DNA from 3 places in the Paenibacillus sp. FSL R5-0527 genome. Region 2 is predicted to be linked to each of the others. Evidence: riboswitches for the same ligand, from Rfam matches in the RefSeq annotation. Region 2 holds a riboswitch; each other region holds the start of a gene.
What was found. A riboswitch is a leader RNA that binds a small molecule or an ion and turns the genes downstream of it on or off. The one in region 2 is predicted to bind cyclic di-AMP.
Positions count from the first base shown of each region.

Region 1: it holds a riboswitch for cyclic di-AMP, as region 2 does, so the genes downstream of both, NYE69_RS03610 (C40 family peptidase) here and kdpF (K(+)-transporting ATPase subunit F) in region 2, are expected to answer to the same signal.
Region 3: it holds a riboswitch for cyclic di-AMP, as region 2 does, so the genes downstream of both, NYE69_RS20520 (phytanoyl-CoA dioxygenase family protein) here and kdpF (K(+)-transporting ATPase subunit F) in region 2, are expected to answer to the same signal.

Region 1 is NZ_JBBOYI010000001.1:790,014-795,985, reverse strand. It holds gene NYE69_RS03625 (YwhD family protein) at 2-514, opposite strand; gene NYE69_RS03620 (M1 family metallopeptidase) at 634-2,634, shown strand; gene NYE69_RS03615 (hypothetical protein) at 2,728-3,558, shown strand; cyclic di-AMP (ydaO/yuaA leader) riboswitch at 3,780-3,916, shown strand; gene NYE69_RS03610 (C40 family peptidase) at 3,920-4,390, shown strand; cyclic di-AMP (ydaO/yuaA leader) riboswitch at 4,635-4,776, shown strand; gene NYE69_RS03605 (C40 family peptidase) at 4,781-5,263, shown strand; gene NYE69_RS03600 (GNAT family N-acetyltransferase) at 5,506-5,972, shown strand, end outside.
Region 2 is NZ_JBBOYI010000001.1:6,499,599-6,505,570, reverse strand. It holds gene NYE69_RS29260 (ATP-binding protein) at 1-1,370, opposite strand, end outside; cyclic di-AMP (ydaO/yuaA leader) riboswitch at 1,734-1,899, shown strand; gene kdpF (K(+)-transporting ATPase subunit F) at 2,156-2,233, shown strand; gene kdpA (potassium-transporting ATPase subunit KdpA) at 2,483-4,162, shown strand; gene kdpB (potassium-transporting ATPase subunit KdpB) at 4,186-5,972, shown strand, end outside.
Region 3 is NZ_JBBOYI010000001.1:4,653,246-4,659,217, reverse strand. It holds gene NYE69_RS20535 (transporter substrate-binding domain-containing protein) at 1-98, shown strand, start outside; gene NYE69_RS20530 (acyl-CoA synthetase) at 277-1,836, shown strand; gene NYE69_RS20525 (hypothetical protein) at 2,636-2,902, shown strand; cyclic di-AMP (ydaO/yuaA leader) riboswitch at 2,980-3,122, shown strand; gene NYE69_RS20520 (phytanoyl-CoA dioxygenase family protein) at 3,264-4,154, shown strand; gene NYE69_RS20515 (hypothetical protein) at 4,273-4,443, shown strand; gene NYE69_RS20510 (spore coat protein) at 4,488-4,988, opposite strand; gene NYE69_RS20505 (spore coat protein) at 5,150-5,713, shown strand; gene NYE69_RS20500 (AraC family transcriptional regulator) at 5,888-5,972, shown strand, end outside.

The DNA.
Region 1 (5,972 bases), 5.7 Mb from region 2:
TTTAAGCTTCCAATGCGCTCTTCAGCTCTTCCGGCGTGCGCTCCCACCACTCGGCGTTGGTATCGATCAGCAGGTTTTTAAGCGCCGCTTTTTGCACCGCCGTCAATCCCTCCAGGATGACCCGCCGCTTCAGGGCGTAGTCCATTTTATTGACGTGGTCGGCAAGGATTTTCCAGCCGCGCCGCGCCTCTGTATCGATCCACATCTCGCAGGCGGTCATCCCGCCGTAAAATTGCCCTTCCGGTCCGCGATCGACCGCGACCCAGACGATCCAAACCTGCCGGCCGTTCGGGACATCCTCCCGGTTCATCGAAAATTTGATGCCTTTTTCCACCTTACTTTTGGCGTGCATCGCCCCGACATCGATGTACGCTTCATCGCCGTCGATGATGACCGGCGACATACTGTTCAAATCGATGGAGCCTGCGCCAAAACCTTTATGCTTGCTTTTCTCGTCGTTGCTGATGATATTCAGGGCGAAAATTTTTTTACCCGTTTTTGGTGATTGATCCATAATGTCCTCCATTATTCGCGAATCTGGGGCCTTATTGATTAATTCAATTTTAGCTAATAATCTGCCAAAAGCAAACATATACATGCTGTAGATGCTTGTCAACGGGAGGTATCCATTGTATGACCCGACGTACTAAGATCTATGGCATTTCCATCCTTGCATTGTGTTTAATTTTCGGAACGGCTGGGTATGCCCTCCACGCGGGCCCGGAAATTGCGGCTTCGTTCGCCCCGGAAAAGGGCAAGCCCAAGGTCGTCCAAAAAACCGGACAAACCCCGGCCGCACCGCAGGCCGAAAGCATTCAACAGCCGAAGGCGGAGGTGCTCAGCAACCGGGTCGCCGAATACCACATCGACGTTGCGCTTAATGAACGGGACGGAACGCTTACCGGCACAGAGACGTTGACATGGACCCATCCCGGCAAAAAAACGGTCAACGAAATTTATCTGCACTTGTACCCTAACGCCTTCTCCTCACCGGACACCACGTTTATGAAAGAATCGGGCGGCAAGCTGCGCGGAGATATCATGCCTAAGGACGGCTGGGGCTCCATGGAAATCACCGAGCTGCGGACGACGGACGGCATTTCCCTGCTCCACCGGCTGCAGTATGTGCAGCCGGATGACGGCAACGCGAAAGACAAAACTTTGGCCAAAGTCCGTCTGCCCGTAGCGGTTCAAGGCGGGGAAAGCCTTACGTTGAAGATGAAGTTCACCGTCAAGCTGCCGAAGGTTTTTGCGCGGATGGGGACGGCGGGGAATTTCGTGATGGCCGGGCAGTGGTTTCCGAAAATCAGCGTGTATGAGCCTGCGGGCACCCGGGGGCGCGCGGCGGAAGGTTGGAATCTCCATCAATACCACGGAAATTCCGAATTTTATGCCGATTTTGGCATATACAGCGTGAGAATTAATGTGCCTGAAGCCTATACCGTTGCCGCTACCGGATTTCAGACGAAAAAAGCCGCCGTCAAAGGCGGACGGAAAACGGTGCAGTTTTACGCCGACGATGTTCATGACTTCGCCTGGGCGGCTTCCCCCGATTTCATTTACGCGGAAGAGCCGTTTTCCTCCTCCGAGGTGCCGGGCGTGCGGATCAAGCTTTACCTGGACCCCGCCCATCAGGATTTGAAAGAGCGCTACTTCTATGCAGCCAAATCGGCTTTGTCCAATTTCAGCAGGTGGTACGGACGGTATCCTTATTCCACCCTGTCCATCGTGGTCCCCCCCGCGGACGGAAACGGGGCCGGCGGGATGGAATACCCGACGCTTGTGACCGCTTTTGGCGCTAGCGGCGACTCTCCCGGTTACGATGAGCTGGAGCGGACGGTCATTCATGAAATCGCGCACCAGTTTTTTTACGGCATGATCGCAAGCAATGAATTTGAAGAGGCTTGGCTGGATGAAGGCTTCGCTTCCTATGCGGAGGATAAATTAATGGAGCAGGAGTTCGGCATCACCCCGGCGCTTCCGATCCAGGCCGCCCTGATTTCCTCACCGGCTCCGCTGACCCTGAACGCCTGGAAGTACGGATCCAGCGACGGCTATACCAAAAATGTCTATTACCGCGGCAAGCTTATTTTGCTCGATATTGAACGCCAGGTGGGAAGCAAAACGATGAAGCGCATTTTGACGGTATATGCCCACAAGTACCGCTTTAAACATCCAACGACGGCCGATTTCCAGCGGGTGGTCGAACAGGTCACCGGGCGCAGCTGGAAAAACTATTTTTCGCAGTATGTATACGATGGAAAAATGGCCGACTTCTCCGTCGACAAGATCACGGTGAATCCGCTCCTCCAGGACGGGACCGCCGTTTACGAATCCACCGTCGTCATCTCCCGCAAAGGGGCGACCTATCCGAAGGTTCCTCTGCAGTTCACGTTCAAGGACGGCCATACGGTGCGAAAACAATGGAGAGGCGAGGACAGCCGCGTCGAGCTTAAACTGCAATACAAGGAACCGCTTGCTTGGGTGCAAATCGATCCCGACTATTCGCTGGTGGTCGAAAACAAACACATCAACAATTATTTGAAGACGGAAGTACCCGAGCCCCTCCTTTCGCGCTCCAATATGAGCGTGACCAAGCTGCTGGAAGCCCTGCTCGGAACACTTATATGGTAAACGCCGGCAGAACTCAGTTTATGCTTCTGAAGTAGTTTTGCTCGAAGCATATCGAGTAAAGCAACGCTCGCAAAACTTTTAGGAGGTGAAAATATGACTTATGTGCGTCAGGGGTGGAGCCTGCTGAAAAGCCAGTTTCCCTCCGTCATCATTTTGTTCCTGTATCAGCTGCTGTGGGGGTTGTTTTTGTACCGCCTGGTCGATACCGCCGTTACCGCGCTACTGCAAAGGTATCCGGATCCGCCGCCCACGCAACTCAGCCGAATTCTGTTCCTGCTGGAAGGGCGTATCCATTTGGGGAGCAATCCGGACGTCCGCCTCTATTTAGGATTGCTGATCGGCATGGCGGTCCTGCGCCTCCTGCTCACGCCTCTTATTCAAGCGGGAATTCTATACGGGCTTGTCCCCTCCGAGAGCCGTGGACACGGGCTGCCGCTGTTCCGCGGAATGAAAGAATTCTGGAAGCCGGTTGTCCTGTTTTATGCCATTGAACTTATTTTAATCATTATCCCGGCCTTCTGGGTTATTCCCAAGCTCCTTGTTTTATGGCCGCATCTGCTGGGGGCCGGAGGACAGATGGCCCCGCTGCTGAAGGGTCTCATCTACATCCTGGGCTGGTTCGTTTACGGCTGGCTGGTAAGACAATGCATTCTCTACGTACAATTTGGGTACTTGTTCAAATCAAGCGTCTGGGGTTCCCTCCTCGTCTGCTTCCGGCACCTTCTGCAGGGCATCGGGATCTCCTGCATACTGGGCGCATTCGGGCTGGGCATGTTCCTGCTGTTCGGAACGGTCTCCTGGATCTGGACCGGAATGCTGGCGTTGATCCTCCAGCAAACCTATCCTCTCTGTCGCAGCGCTTTTAAAATTTGGCAGGTCACCTCGCAATATCGCCTCTGGCAGACAAAAACCGAGAAAAGTTAAAATTTTTTCATCTCTCCGAAACCTTTACGGCACAAGGCCTCCGCGACTTTGCGAAGGCCTTGTGTCAGGTTTTCCCCTCTTAGTCTCGCGAATTAACCATTGCCAAATGGTCCCTGTCTTTGTTAAAATAACAGCAACACAATTTCAGTAACAGTTTTGTAATTATTTTTGTCATCTTTGGCAGGAAAATAGCAAGTTACGTCGAATAAGTCTTATCAGGTGAGAAATCAAAGCCGAATTCCCTGCGCCGGGGAAACGGGGGAACCACTTTGGGTGAATTGATCTCGTAAGCGAGGGATCATAGGGAACCTTCAACCGAATCCTTAAGCTAACCTCGTAGGCATTGGAAGGAGCATAATTCTTGAAAAAGCGTTTGACCGTAACAGCAGTAAGTTTTGCATTGCTTTTCACGATCGGAACCGGCAGCGTTTTCGCGGATTCCAAACTGGACAGCGCCATTGAAGAAGGCCTCGGATCTCCTTACTCCGCAGGCGGAACAACAACGTCCGGTTTTGATTGCTCCGGATTTACGATGTATGTATTTAACAAGCTCGGCATCGATCTTCCTCATCAATCGGGCTCCCAATTTGAGATGGGAACAAGCGTTTCCAAGGATGAATTAATCGCAGGCGATCTGGTGTTCTTCAACACTTCCGGCGATGGCATATCTCATGTTGGTATTTATGTCGGCGACGGCAAATTTGCGCATGCCTCTTCTTCCAAAGGAGTTGTCATCAGCAAACTGAGCGAAAGTTACTACGAGAAGCGGTATGTTGGAGCTAAGCGCATTATGAGCTCCGAGAAATTTGAAGCTGTGACAGCCGAACAGTAAGTCGCAATCCATAACGAATTCGACAAACCCGCAGGGATGATTGGGATATCACGTCTCCTGCGGGTTTTTCCTGTCTACCGATCCCCCTTAGGAATCAATACCCAGATCACTCCGCTCCTCACACAGGCCAAAAGCATCCTTTTTGGCGGGAAACTTGCCAATGTTGGCCCACTTTGGTAAAATGACCAACAGAAATAGTAACAACTTTGTAATTTTTGTTGTGACGTCGTTTTTGGGTGCATACTACATGAAGCTGCCGAATTCCCCGCACCCGGGAAACGGGGGAACCACATCAGTCAGGGTGAATTGATCCCGCTTCAAAAGGATCATAGGGAACCTTCAACCGAATCCTTAAGCTAACCTCGCAGGCCTTGGAAGGAGTTAGACATCTTGAGAAAGACTTTAGCAGCAGCGGTAACGAGTTTGGCTCTATGTTTCAGTCTGGGAACGGGAAGCGCCTTTGCGGACGAGCAGGAAACGTCGCTCTCCAACATCGTCAATTCCGTGTACGGCACGCCCTACAAATACGGCGGCACCAGTACGGCCGGATTTGATTGCTCCGGGTTTACGCGGTATGTGTTCGAACAAATGGGCGTTACGCTTCCTCGCGTATCCACGGCCCAATACAAGGTAGGAACACCGGTATCAAAAAGCGAACTGCAAGCCGGCGATCTTGTCTTCTTTAATACCCTGGGTGGCGGAAAAGTATCGCATGTGGGCGTCTACGTTGGCGACGGAGAATTTGCCCATGCCTCTTCATCCAAAGGAATCCGGATCGACAAATTGAGCAACAGTTATTACCAAAACCGCTTCGTTGGCGCGAAGCGGGTGCTCAGCAAATACGGTTATTCCGTATACGCCGCGGAATCCTGAACCTCCGCCGGCGCTTAATTTCGCTCCGCATGACCTGCCCGCCGTAAGCTTATTCTTTGGGAATTGGCTTGCGGTTTTTTTCATCCCTATCTATATAACGAAGCGACCCGCCAAAAGGTTACCGAATTTTTGTTGATTTCCATAAATCCACAGGTGTCCGAGAGACGGCAGAACCTTTACAAGTCAAGTAAATCCCGTTAGAGTGAGGGTAATAGGAATGCCGTTTTTAAAGGAGGATCCCAATGGATAAACCGATTGTTCAGTTTCGCATCGTCCCCATGGAAGAGAGCCACGGCGCAGAAATTTGCACCTGGCGGTACGATTCTCCCTATGACGTTTACAGCTGGCTTCCTTGGGAACAAATGAAAGCGCTCGATGTCGAATTCGGCAACCCGGCGATCAGAGCGGAGCAATACGTGTCCGTGCTGGACGAGAACGGAGAACTCGCCGGATTTGCCCAATATTTCCCGTTGGAAAGGGTTACGCGGCTCGGTATCGGCATGAAACCGGAATTGTGCGGACAAGGGCTCGGCAAACGGTTTGTAACGGCGATCGTCGAGGAGGCGCTGCGGCGGAAACCGGGCCATGAGATCGATTTGGAAGTGCTGACGTGGAACACCCGGGCGATTCGCGCTTATCAAAAGGCCGGCTTCACCATCACGGACCTTTACGACAAAATGACCCCTGGCGGCATCTCCAAGCCTTTTTA
Region 2 (5,972 bases):
GCAGCTGAACGGTAAAATTTTTCGAAGATCCGGCCGTAATCGTCACCGGCAAGTCCGATTCCCGTATCGGAAACAAGGATAACAAGCTTGTCGTCCTCAGGCCTTACCGTTATGAAAATCTCGCTGTAATCCGGACTGTATTTGATCGCGTTGCTGACCACATTAACCAGCACTTGCTCGAGCAAAACTTCATCCCCCATTACCATAGGAACGGACGCCGGAAGGTTTACCCGCAACTTTCGATGCTGTTGAAAATCTTTGACCTGAGCCAAGGTGACGCCGATCAGATCTTCCACATCGCACCAATTTTTTCTAAGACGCAGCATGCCGCTTTCCAATTGCACCATGCTGAGCAGGTTTTTGACCAACCGATTCATACGGAGGGCACCGTCCCGAATGGTAAGCAGCAATTCCATGCGATCCTCCGACGAAAAAAGAGAATTGCCTTCAATAAGGCTGGTCGCCGAGCCGATAATAGCCGCTAACGGAGTACGCAACTCATGAGAAACAGAATCTAGAATCGCGGTGCGAAGCCGTTCCGATTCGGCCGTCAAATGAGCGATTTTGGCTTCCTCCGCCAGCTTCATGCGGGCGATGGCGGTGGCCGCCAAACCGCCCAGGGCGTCCAGCATCCGCTGTTGCTCGGTGGTGAGCCCGCTTTTCCGATCCTGCAGATTGAGCGCCAATACCCCATGCACGCGGTCCTCGGTTCTGAGCGGCAGGTAATGGGCTGGAGAGTCTCTTAAGGTACGGGTTCCATTGCCGACCGCTTCGCCATGATCAAACGCCAGCTTCGCCATCACTTTTTCCGTTTCGCCTTGTCCCCAATCGCTATGAACCGAAGAGCAGTGGGCTAGCACTAAAGTATTCCGTTGATCCGGCAAAAAAATCGCAATTTCCGTACCGATGGTTTGCGAAACTTGCCGGGAAACATTACTGAGCAGGGAGTGAATGTCCGCGATATCGCTCATTTGCCGGCTGAGCACGTAGAGCGCGGCGGTATGCTCCTCCCTTTGCTTGGCGTATAGCAACTGCCGTTTCAGCTTTACCGCCAGGCTGGCCGTTAACGCGGCTACCGCCAAAAAAACGCCGAACGAGATCAGATAGCGCAAGTCCGCGATCGTAAAACTCAGAATTGGAGAAACGAAAAAGAAATCAAAAGCCAGGACCCCCATCATTGCTGCATAAAGAGCAGGGCGCAGGCCCCAGACGACGGAACTCCAAAGCACGGGCAGCAGATAGAGAAGTGCTATATTGACCGAATCAAACGCTAGTCCGAACGGGTGCATGGCGGCGGTCATGAAGGCGATGAGCAAAGTGATGCTTGCATAAGGCTTCCATAGCATCCACATCGATTTCAACTTATCCATTAAACCACTCCTGTCCGTCTATGCTCCCGTTACTACTATAGTTCAGGGTAATGTAAAAAAGGAATAAAATAAACCGTTTATAGGCGTAAAAATTCCGTAAAAATCCACGAAATGCCATATAATCACGAGTATTTGCGAGGAAAATGAAGCTCTAATATTTTGAGAGCGCTAACTTCATCTTAAAGTTTCTTTTTTTTACGGATATGCCGGCTGCGTCGTTTTACAACCATTTAGCTAAGGAGTAAGATACGATCCATGAATTGAATGGCCATTCGATTCTAAATGGATATGCCGATCGACGAAACCAACGTGCCGAAGCTTGTGTGAGAGCAGAACGATCGGAACGGTTGGAGCGGAATCATCGGTCTTATAACGCTGAATCCTTGAAAGACACAAGGAACGGGGGAACCAACGGAAGCCGCAACCCGGCTTCATGGGGTGAATCACCCGGCACTTTCAAATGCCGGGCGTAGGGCGACTCTCACGCCCGAATCCGTCAGCTAACCTCGTAAGCGTGTGGAGAGGCAACATTTTTGTCGCGGACCGGTCGGGACGACTGCAAGAAGCCGCGGAAAAGGTTCCTCTTTTCCAAGGCTTCTTTTTTGCTGCCTTCTTCCTTGATCCGGGGGAACAGTTTATGGAGAAAAGCGACCGATTAACCGTTGGAGGAGTGTCGTGATGCTGGATATTTGGATGGTACTAACGTTGACCGTCGCCTTCGCGCTTATAGTTGGATTTGTCATTTGGTGCGGTAAAACGGTGGAGGATACGGGGGGCGAACAAGAATGACCATTGTGTTGATTTTTACGCTTGGATTGCTGATCTATCTAATCTATGCGTTGCTTCATCCGGAAAGGTTTTAACGAGTTTTGATTATGGTGCAAGTTCAAAAAGTCGAGTTTTGTTTATAGTGCAAGTTCAAAAAGTCAGGTTTTTAGGACCGAGAAGGTTGGATGAAGCTAGGGACGTAAGGAGCGGAGCGTACGTTTTGGGTACGTGAGCAACGGAAGGCCCGGCTGAATTCAAGATTCGATGTCGAGTCCTCTTCTTTGAACGGCTTCGTCATGGAAAGATGACTATTTGAACAACCTCTAATAGTGGGAGGAACGGTCATGGATATATTGCAAATCGCAATCGTAATCGGTGTTTTGATGCTGATCGCCAAGCCGCTCGGTAATTATTTGTATCACGTTTTCTCTAACGAACCCAACCGCACGGATAAAATATTCGGGTGGGCCGAGAAACCCATTTATGCGGTCATCGGGCTGAAGCATCGCGCGGGCATGAGCTGGAAGCGGTACGCGATCAGCTTTATCGCAACCAACCTTATGCTCGTCGCGGTAAGTTATTTGCTGCTGCGGGTGCAGAGCGGCTTGCCGTTGAATCCGAACGGTATCGGCAATATGGAGCCGACGCTGGTGATGAACACGGCAATCAGCTTTATTACGAATACAAATCTGCAGCATTACAGCGGCGAGACGGGGCTTTCGTACTTCTCGCAAATGGCCGTGATCATGATGATGATGTTTACGTCGGCGGCTACGGGCCTTTCGGTCGCGGTCGCGTTTGTCCGGGGCGTTACGAGCAAGGGAAAAAGCTTGGGCAACTTCTTTGAGGATTTCGTCAAGGCGCATACGCGGATTTTCTTTCCGCTGGCGTTGATCGTCACGCTCGTGCTGGTCGCGCTGCAGGTGCCGCAGACGCTTGGGTCTACGCTCTCGGTAACGACCTTGCAAGGGGCGACGCAGCAGATTGCGATCGGGCCTGTCGCTTCGCTGGAGTCGATCAAGCATCTGGGCACCAACGGCGGCGGCTTTTTCGGCGCCAACTCGGCGCATCCGTTTGAGAATCCGAGCCCGCTGACCAATGTGATCGAGATCCTGTCGATGTGGTCATTGTCCGCGGCGCTGCCCTTTATGTACGGCAGATTCGCGAAGAGCCGCAAGCAGGGTTGGGTTATATTTTCAGCGATGATGGTCTTGTTCCTTGTGTTCCTTACCGTTGCCTACACCGCCGAGAAGAGCGGCAATCCGGTGCTGAACGTACTTGGCATCGATGCTTCGCAGGGCAGCATGGAGGGGAAAGAGGTGCGCTTCGGCATCGCGCAATCCGCGCTGTTCACTACCGTGACGACGGCGGCGACGACCGGCACGGTCAACAATATGCACGATACGCTGACCCCGCTCGGCGGTCTGGTACCGCTGGCGGAGATGATGCTGAACGTCGTATTCGGCGGAAAAGGCGTCGGGCTGATCAATATGCTGATGTACGCCATACTCGCTGTGTTTATCTGCGGACTGATGGTCGGCCGTACGCCGGAGTTCCTTGGCCGCAAGATCGAGCCGCGCGAGATGAAGCTGATCGCGATTGCGATTCTGGCGCACCCGTTCATAATCCTGGCGCCGACGGCGATCGCCTTCTTGACCGATCTAGGCAAGGGAGCGATTTCGAATCCCGGCTTCCACGGCATCACGCAGGTGCTGTACGAATATACGTCGGCAGCCGCCAACAACGGTTCCGGCTTCGAGGGGCTGGCGGACAATACGCCGTTTTGGAACATGACGACCGGCCTGGTGATGTTTTTCGGACGGTATATATCGATGATTGCGATGCTCGCCGTCGCCGGATCGTTGACGCGCAAGCAATGGGTGCCGGAGACAATCGGCACGTTCCGTACGGACAATGCGCTGTTCAGCTTCCTGCTGATCGGCACCGTCATTTTGATCGGCGCGTTGACTTTCCTGCCGGTGATTGTTCTGGGGCCGGTCGCTGAGCATCTAACGATTCGTTAAGTAAGGAATGGGGTGAAGTTGCCATGAACGATAAACGTAAAAAAAGCATGTTCTCCGGTCCGCTTGTCGCACAAGCTTTGAAGGCCAGCGTCATCAAGCTGAATCCGGCCGTTATGATGAAAAATCCGGTGATGTTCGTCGTTGAGGTTGGCACGGTCATCGTACTGCTGATGACGGTGTTTCCCGGTTACTTCGACGCGGAGGGCCGCATCGGCTTTAATCTCACCGTGTTTGTGATCTTGTTGTTTACGGTATTGTTCGCCAATTTCGCCGAAGCCTTGGCGGAGGGCAGGGGCAAGGCGCAAGCCGATACGTTGAAGCGAACGAAGAAAGAGATTACCGCGAACAAAGTGGTTGGCAATGGCGTTAAAACGGTGCCTTCGACGGAGCTGCGTAAGGGGGATATCGTCGTCGTTTCCCAAGGGGAGATGATTCCCGGCGACGGCGAAGTGATCGAAGGGCTCGCCTCCGTCGACGAGTCGGCGATTACCGGCGAATCGGCGCCGGTGATCAAGGAAGCGGGCGGCGATTTCAATTCGGTCACCGGCGGAACGCGCGTGATCAGCGACCGGATTAAGGTGAGAATTACCAGCGATCCCGGCGAGACGTTCATCGACCGGATGATCGCGCTTGTCGAAGGCGCGAAACGGCAGAAGACGCCGAATGAAATCGCCCTAAATACGCTGTTGATCAGCCTGACGCTTATTTTTCTGATCGTCGTCGTGACGCTTGGGCCGATCGCTTCTTATGCGGATATTAACTTGGAGATTCCGGTACTGATCGCCTTGCTTGTTTGTTTGATCCCGACGACGATCGGGGGCCTGCTGTCGGCCATCGGCATTGCTGGCATGGACCGGGTGACGCAGTTCAATGTGCTGGCGATGTCCGGTAAAGCGGTTGAGGCTGCGGGCGATATCAACACGATGATTCTCGACAAAACCGGAACGATTACCTTCGGGAACCGGATGGCCAGCGAGATCATACCGGTTGGAGGCGCGGGCATCGATGAGGCGGCTGCCTGGGCGGCGGTATCTTCCGTGCAGGACGAAACCCCGGAAGGCCGCTCGGTGCTGGAATGGATGAAGAAAAACGGGAAGTCCTATGACGCCTTGCTCGGCGAGGGTGGCAGCTTTGTTGAATTCAAGGCGGAAACGCGGATGAGCGGCGTCGATCTGAAAGACGGCCGCCAAGTGCGCAAAGGGGCGGTTGACGCCATTCGCAAATGGGTGGCTTCCCAAGGCGGATTGATTCCGGAGGAGTTGGAGAGACAGGCCCATCGCATCGCCTCGGAGGGCGGAACGCCGTTGGCTGTGGCGGTCGACAAACAAGTATTCGGCGTCATTTATTTGAAGGACACGGTGAAGCCCGGCATGCGGGAACGGTTCGATCAGCTGCGGGCGATGGGCATCAAGACGATCATGTGCACCGGCGACAATCCGCTGACGGCAGCGACCATCGCCCGGGAGGCGGGCGTCGACGATTTTATCGCCGAGAGCAAGCCGGAGGATAAAATCGCCGTGATCCGCCGCGAGCAGGCCGAAGGCAAGCTGGTCGCAATGACCGGCGACGGCACGAACGATGCGCCGGCATTGGCGCAAGCGGATGTCGGGCTGGCGATGAACAGCGGCACAACCGCGGCTAAGGAAGCGGCCAATATGGTCGATCTCGATTCCGACCCGTCAAAGATTATCGAGGTGGTGGCGATCGGCAAGCAGCTGCTCATGACGCGCGGCGCTTTAACCACGTTCAGCATCGCCAACGACATCGCCAAATATTTTGCGATCATTCCGGCGATGTTCATGCTGGCCAT
Region 3 (5,972 bases), 1.8 Mb from region 2:
AGCAGTTCCTGCTCCAGCTGTATAACAAATACGTCAAAGACGAGCTGGGGCCCGATACCGATCCCAATGAAGTTATCACGGAGGGCGGCAAGCTTTAGTCCGGTTAAACCTGCAAACATTTTTGCAGGTTTTTTCACGTTCGGTCTTAGAACCTGGTACTATTATGTGGTATAATGAGTTGATCAAAATAACTGGTAACTTCAGTTTAAAAGGGGATAGATCAACTTGAACTATGAGCAGTGGCTGGCGCCGGAATTTTACAATATAACATCGGAGATGGAGAACCACGACCCGGGGAAAACGGCTTTAAAATGGTTAAGCGAGCAAGGCGATTATGAGGAAATTTCGTACGGAGACCTGCTGGCCGGGGCGAACCGGCTTGCCGGAGGATTGTCCGGGCTCGGATTAAACAAAGGGGACCGCGTGCTGGTGATGATGCCGCGGCATATTAATGCTTACGTAATTTATGTGGCTTGCTTGAAGCTGGGGCTGACGATCATCCCTTCGTCCGAGATGCTGCGGGCCAAGGACTTGGCTTACCGGCTTCGGCACTCCGGGGCGCGGGCGGTCATCGCCTGGCACAATGCGACCGGGGAGGCGGACAACATTGATGAGGAGCTGCCGTCATGGGCGTTTCGCATCGCGGTTGCCGGAAGCCACGAAACCGTCCTCGCTCCAGCCGGGTGGGTTATGCTCGATTCATTGATGGACGGGCAGCCGGACACCTTTGAGGCGGTGCGGACTCACCGCGACGATATGGCCATTTTGGCGTATACGTCCGGAACGACCGGCAATCCGAAGGGCGTCGTGCACAGCCATGGGTGGGGTTATGCGCATCTCAGGATCACCTCGGCCTGGCTGGACATTCGAAGCGCCGATACAGTGTGGGCCACAGCCGCGCCGGGCTGGCAAAAATGGATTTGGACCCCGTTCCTGTCGGTACTGGGGAATGGGGCGACCGGTTTCGTATACCAGGGGACGTTCCAACCGCACCGCTACCTGCAGCTATTGGAGAATTACGGCATTCAGGTCATGTGCTGCACGCCGACCGAATATCGGATCATGTCGAAAACGGACGGGCTGGGCGGTTATAACCTATCCGGCCTGCGCAGCGCCGTTTCCGCCGGGGAGCCGCTAAACGAGGAAGTGATCCGGAAATTTCAAGAGGAATTGAACATCACCATTCGCGACGGATACGGGCAAACCGAAAGCACGCTGCTGATCGGCAATCTGAAGGATACTCCGCTCAAGCAGGGATCGATGGGCAAAGCGGTTTCCCCGGGCGTGGCGGAGGTGGTCGACGAGCGGGGAATTCCGCTTCCGGCGGGACAAGTCGGGGATATTGCCGTTCATGTTAGCATGCCGGCTTTGTTTAAAAACTATTACCTGGAGCCGGAGCGGAAGCAACAAAACGTGCGCGGTGAGTATTTTATTACCGGGGACCGGGCGCGAATGGACGAAGAAGGCTATTTCTGGTTCGAAGGGCGCGGCGACGATATCATCATCAGTTCCGGGTATACGATCGGGCCGTTTGAAGTCGAAGAAGCGCTGATGAAGCATCCTGCCGTCAAGGAATGCGCCGCCGTGGCGAGTCCCGACGAAATTCGCGGGCATATCGTCAAAGCTTTTGTTGTGCTGAAAGAAGGGGCGGCGGGTTCGCCGCAACTGGTCAAGCAGCTTCAGGCTCATGTCAAAGCGGTGACGGCCCCGTATAAATATCCGCGGAAAATCGAATTTGTCGCTGAACTGCCCAAAACGAATACGGGCAAAATCCGCAGAGTAGAGCTGCGGGAGCGGGAGGAGCGCGCAGCCTTGGAGGTGAAAAGCTCTATTTAGAACAAACGGCCCCCCGAGCTAGGGCAAGAAAGCCTTGATGTAATTGGGGAAAACCACCGGCGGATTTATGAATCAGTTTCATGGTAAGAAGGACGGCTCGATGGAATCAAATGCAAAAGTGCATTTGAATTTCCGCAAATTTCTGCTTTTGGGCGGTTGAAGTGCAAAAATACATCTCATTTGCAGCTATAGGATAAAAAGGCAGCTTATCATAAGAAATGAACTGCATATTTGCAGTTGAACCGCCTGTTTCGGGGATTTTCGACGAAAATCGCATGCTCTTTTGCATTTCGTGCCACTAGCGTTGCATTTGAGTCTGGCAAGATACATTTTCTGAGCACACCAATGCTCTAACGGTTGCCACAAGCGCTATTTGTTCCAATCCCGTTGATTTCAAATTGTAACGGTTGCCATGGGGCTTATTTCGCTGAAAACCGGTAATTTTTGCTTGGATTCAGGCAAATAACGGCGCTGGCAACCGTTAGAATTTAGAAAAGGTCTTTTTTCGGCAAATAGCCGCTGCTACAACCGTTAGATTTCGGATAGCTTTCACGGGAAAGCTTGAGCAAAAGTTAATGCAACGCCAGTGATTTCGTGCCGATCTCCTCCTCCTCCTTTTTCCGGCTCCGTATTCCATCGCTGTCAAATCCATGCTCTATCTGCTTTAAAGTTGGTTTTTCGCTGCGGCCTATGCGGCAGGAGCGTGGGATTGGCAAAAGTTCGAACGCATATTGTCCGGCCCTTTTCCTCAAATTAGTAAGGTCCTGCATCTTATCATCTTTTTGGAGGAGGCTAAAACATGGCAAATCCTTATTCCAGCATGCAATCGCAAAACCCGATCTCATCCGCCCAGCAGTCCGTCAAAAAAGCGCACCGGGCCGTAACGCAAGCACAGTCCCATCCGACCGAAGAAACGGTGGAAAATGCCTACAACGCCATTCACAAAGCGGAGAACGCCATTTCCCAGGCGGATGGGCGCATGAACCCGGAACCGCTGGAACGCGCCAAGGAAGATTTGCAGGAGGATCAGGCCGATTTGGCTGAAGCGGAAAGCCGGCTGCAGTAACGAATACGGCGGCGAGCATATGGCGAAATCGAAAATGTTACAGAACATGGGTTGACATGAACGCGAATTGCCTTTACTATAGACTCACGCTTAGTTTCCGGCTTAAGGAGCCGGGAAACGGGGGAACCAATTTTTTGGGGCGAATCATTCAGCAATGATTGTAGGGTACCATCTTACCCGAGCCCGTCAGCTAACCTCGTCAGCAGTGGATGGGTCTATATTGCGACATTAAGAGATTTTATTAGGCCCTTTTATAAGGGCCTTTGTCCGTTTTAAGGACCCTGCTGGGTAAGCTTTGTCTTCTCCAAGCGGCGGTCCTTTTTGGTTTGGACAAATATTTCTTATGAGGGGATGAGGAGGAATGAATCAATTGGAAACGTCCGTAATTTTTGATCCAAAGACGGATGCTTACCCTTCCCGGGTGTATGCTGAGCCGAGATGGCTTCCGCGGCAGGACCCCATCGTATATGGCGAGTGGAACGCGGAAAGCGGAATCAGCAAAGAGCAGTCGGATTTTTACGCCAAAAACGGTTATCTGTTCCTGGAGAACTTTTTCGGCGGAGCGGAATTAAAGGGCTATCAGGAGAAGGCGCAGCGCTTGCGGGAAGCATCCCGGAACCTTTCATCCGATGAAATTATCCGCCAGCCCGGCGGGGAAGAAGTGCATTCGATCTTTGCGATTCATCGGACCCACCCGGTTTTTCAGGAGTTGTCCCGGCATCCGAGACTGCTCGCGATCGTCGAGCATGTTTTGGGGGGACCAAGCTACATCCATCAGTCGCGGATCAATTATAAGCCGGCATTTACCGGCAAAGAGTTTTACTGGCATTCGGACTTTGAGACCTGGCATGTGGAGGACGGGATGCCCCGGATGCGGGCGCTCAGCTGCTTGATCGCACTGGAAGACAATTATCCGTTTAACGGACCGCTTATGGTCATGCCCGGTTCCCATCAAATCTTCGTGTCGTGCGTCGGCCAGGCGCCGGATGATTGCTCCAAGGAATTCATCGCGCCCGATCAGGCGAGCTTAACCGAACTGGCGAAGCGCTGCGGCATTGAAACGCCGGTCGGCAAGGCAGGTTCCGTACTGCTGTTCGACTGCAATTTAATGCACGGCTCCAACAGCAACATTACGCCGTACCCGCGCAGCAATATTTTTATGGTCTATAACAGCGTAGCAAACAAACTGGCGGAGCCTTATTTCGGGAAGAAGCCGAGACCCGAATACATGGCGGCCCGCGCGGAATTTTAAGAAAAAAAGCCGTCCCGGCAAAATGGCTTTGCGTTGGGGCGGCTTTATACATAAAGAAGCGCAAAATATCGCATAGTAAATTCAAACCACAACCTTCCGGGAAAGGAGTGACCTTTAGGTGAGCAATAAAATTGAAGCCGTACGCGCGGATCATCAAAATTTTGTCGATAAGACCGAAGACGAGGTTAAGGCCGTGCCGGCCACCACGAATGTGAATGAAGCGGTCGAAGCCATTACCGGGCATATCAATAAATACGATGAACCTGAAGAAAAGGAACAAAAGAAATGACGCACCGCCAGAAAAACCCCGGAATTCCGGGGTTTTTTCGCAAGCTACATGTTTAGCGCTTGATTGGCCATTTGCACGTCGTGGGCCAGCAGTTCTTCCAAATTGTACGCCGGATAGTAACCGTGTTGGTACATGAAGTTAAATATTTTGGTATGAAGGGCGATGGCGCCAAGCAGATGTTTTTGGAACGTTTCTTTTAATTGAGGAGTAGCCGTCTCCGTAATGGCGTTCGCGTAATTGCGTACAGAGGCTTTAGCGAAGCCAAGCAGGTTGGCCGCGTCAAAACCGGTCATATCGGGCGAAACGTTGCGGGCCATACCAGGCGCCAGCGGATAAAATTTGAGCAATTCGCGGATATTGTGCTCCAAGGTTTTGATCGTTTCTGCATAAAGCGCTTTTAACTCCGGGTCCATCACCATCGGCAGTTTCTTTTTGAACGCCGCCAAATTGGCGGATTGCGAGGCGACCAGCTCATGCAGCTCCAGTGTTTCATGCCAGGCCAGATGCTCCTGTTTCCATTCATTATTCACGATCTCACACTCCATAGTTAGGATTGATTCATTATATGCGCAGCGGAACCTTATGGGTATTTGTCCTTGTATGGGACGATTTTACTCCGGCTTCCGGCAATAATAGAAAACGATGGGGCGCATTCTAAAAGTGATTTACCAAGCAACCGCAAAACAGCGAAGGAGGATACGTTCTCATGGAATTGGCCGCACACGAGGCACAGGATTTGAACGAACTAACGTTAAGCTGCGTTAACTCGATTACGAACATGGCGTGTTTCTTAAACCAAGCGCAGGACCCTGAACTGAAGGCGATCTTGCAAAAACATCTTCCGCTCCATTTTCAGGACTACAACATGAAGGTGGAGTATTTAAGCAAGGCGGAAGGGGCCAGCGGGAAATTGGCCATTCCGGATTTGCAGCCGGTCTTGCAATCCTTTACCGAGGCGTCTGCGTCGCCTGTTCCGGTCATGCCGAGAACCTCGATTCAGCAGTTCAACGACCGGGAAATCGCCACCGCTTATTTGCTGACTTTGAAACGGGCGGGCAGGGAGTACGCTTGGGCGGCCATGGAGATGAGCCATCCCGAAATCCGCAGCTTCCTGGAGCATGCCTTCTGCATGTGCTCGCACCACGCTTATGACGTATGGCAATGGATGGTAAAAAAAGGCTATTATCCGTTAGAAGCGGCTCCGATGTCGACGATGAATACGCTCGGCGCTTTTTATCAGAAAGTGCAGGAGCCGGCGGCGGTTCATTAGCAAATCGGCGGAGCATAGCGAAAGTAAAAGAGCGGGTACCAAGGAAATCAATGACCTTGGCGCACCCGCTCTTTTTTGCATGGGATCGGCAATTGGAAACATTGTTTTGTGGTACAATGTCAGCGGATGCGGGCGCATTCAATTCCACTGCCAAGTGCAAGGAAGGTGCTGTTATTGGCCGCGATTTTTCATTACAACCCGGACCGTCCGTTCCGCGATTCACCGGAGCTGTATTTATGCTATTGGGGCAAGGAAGCCT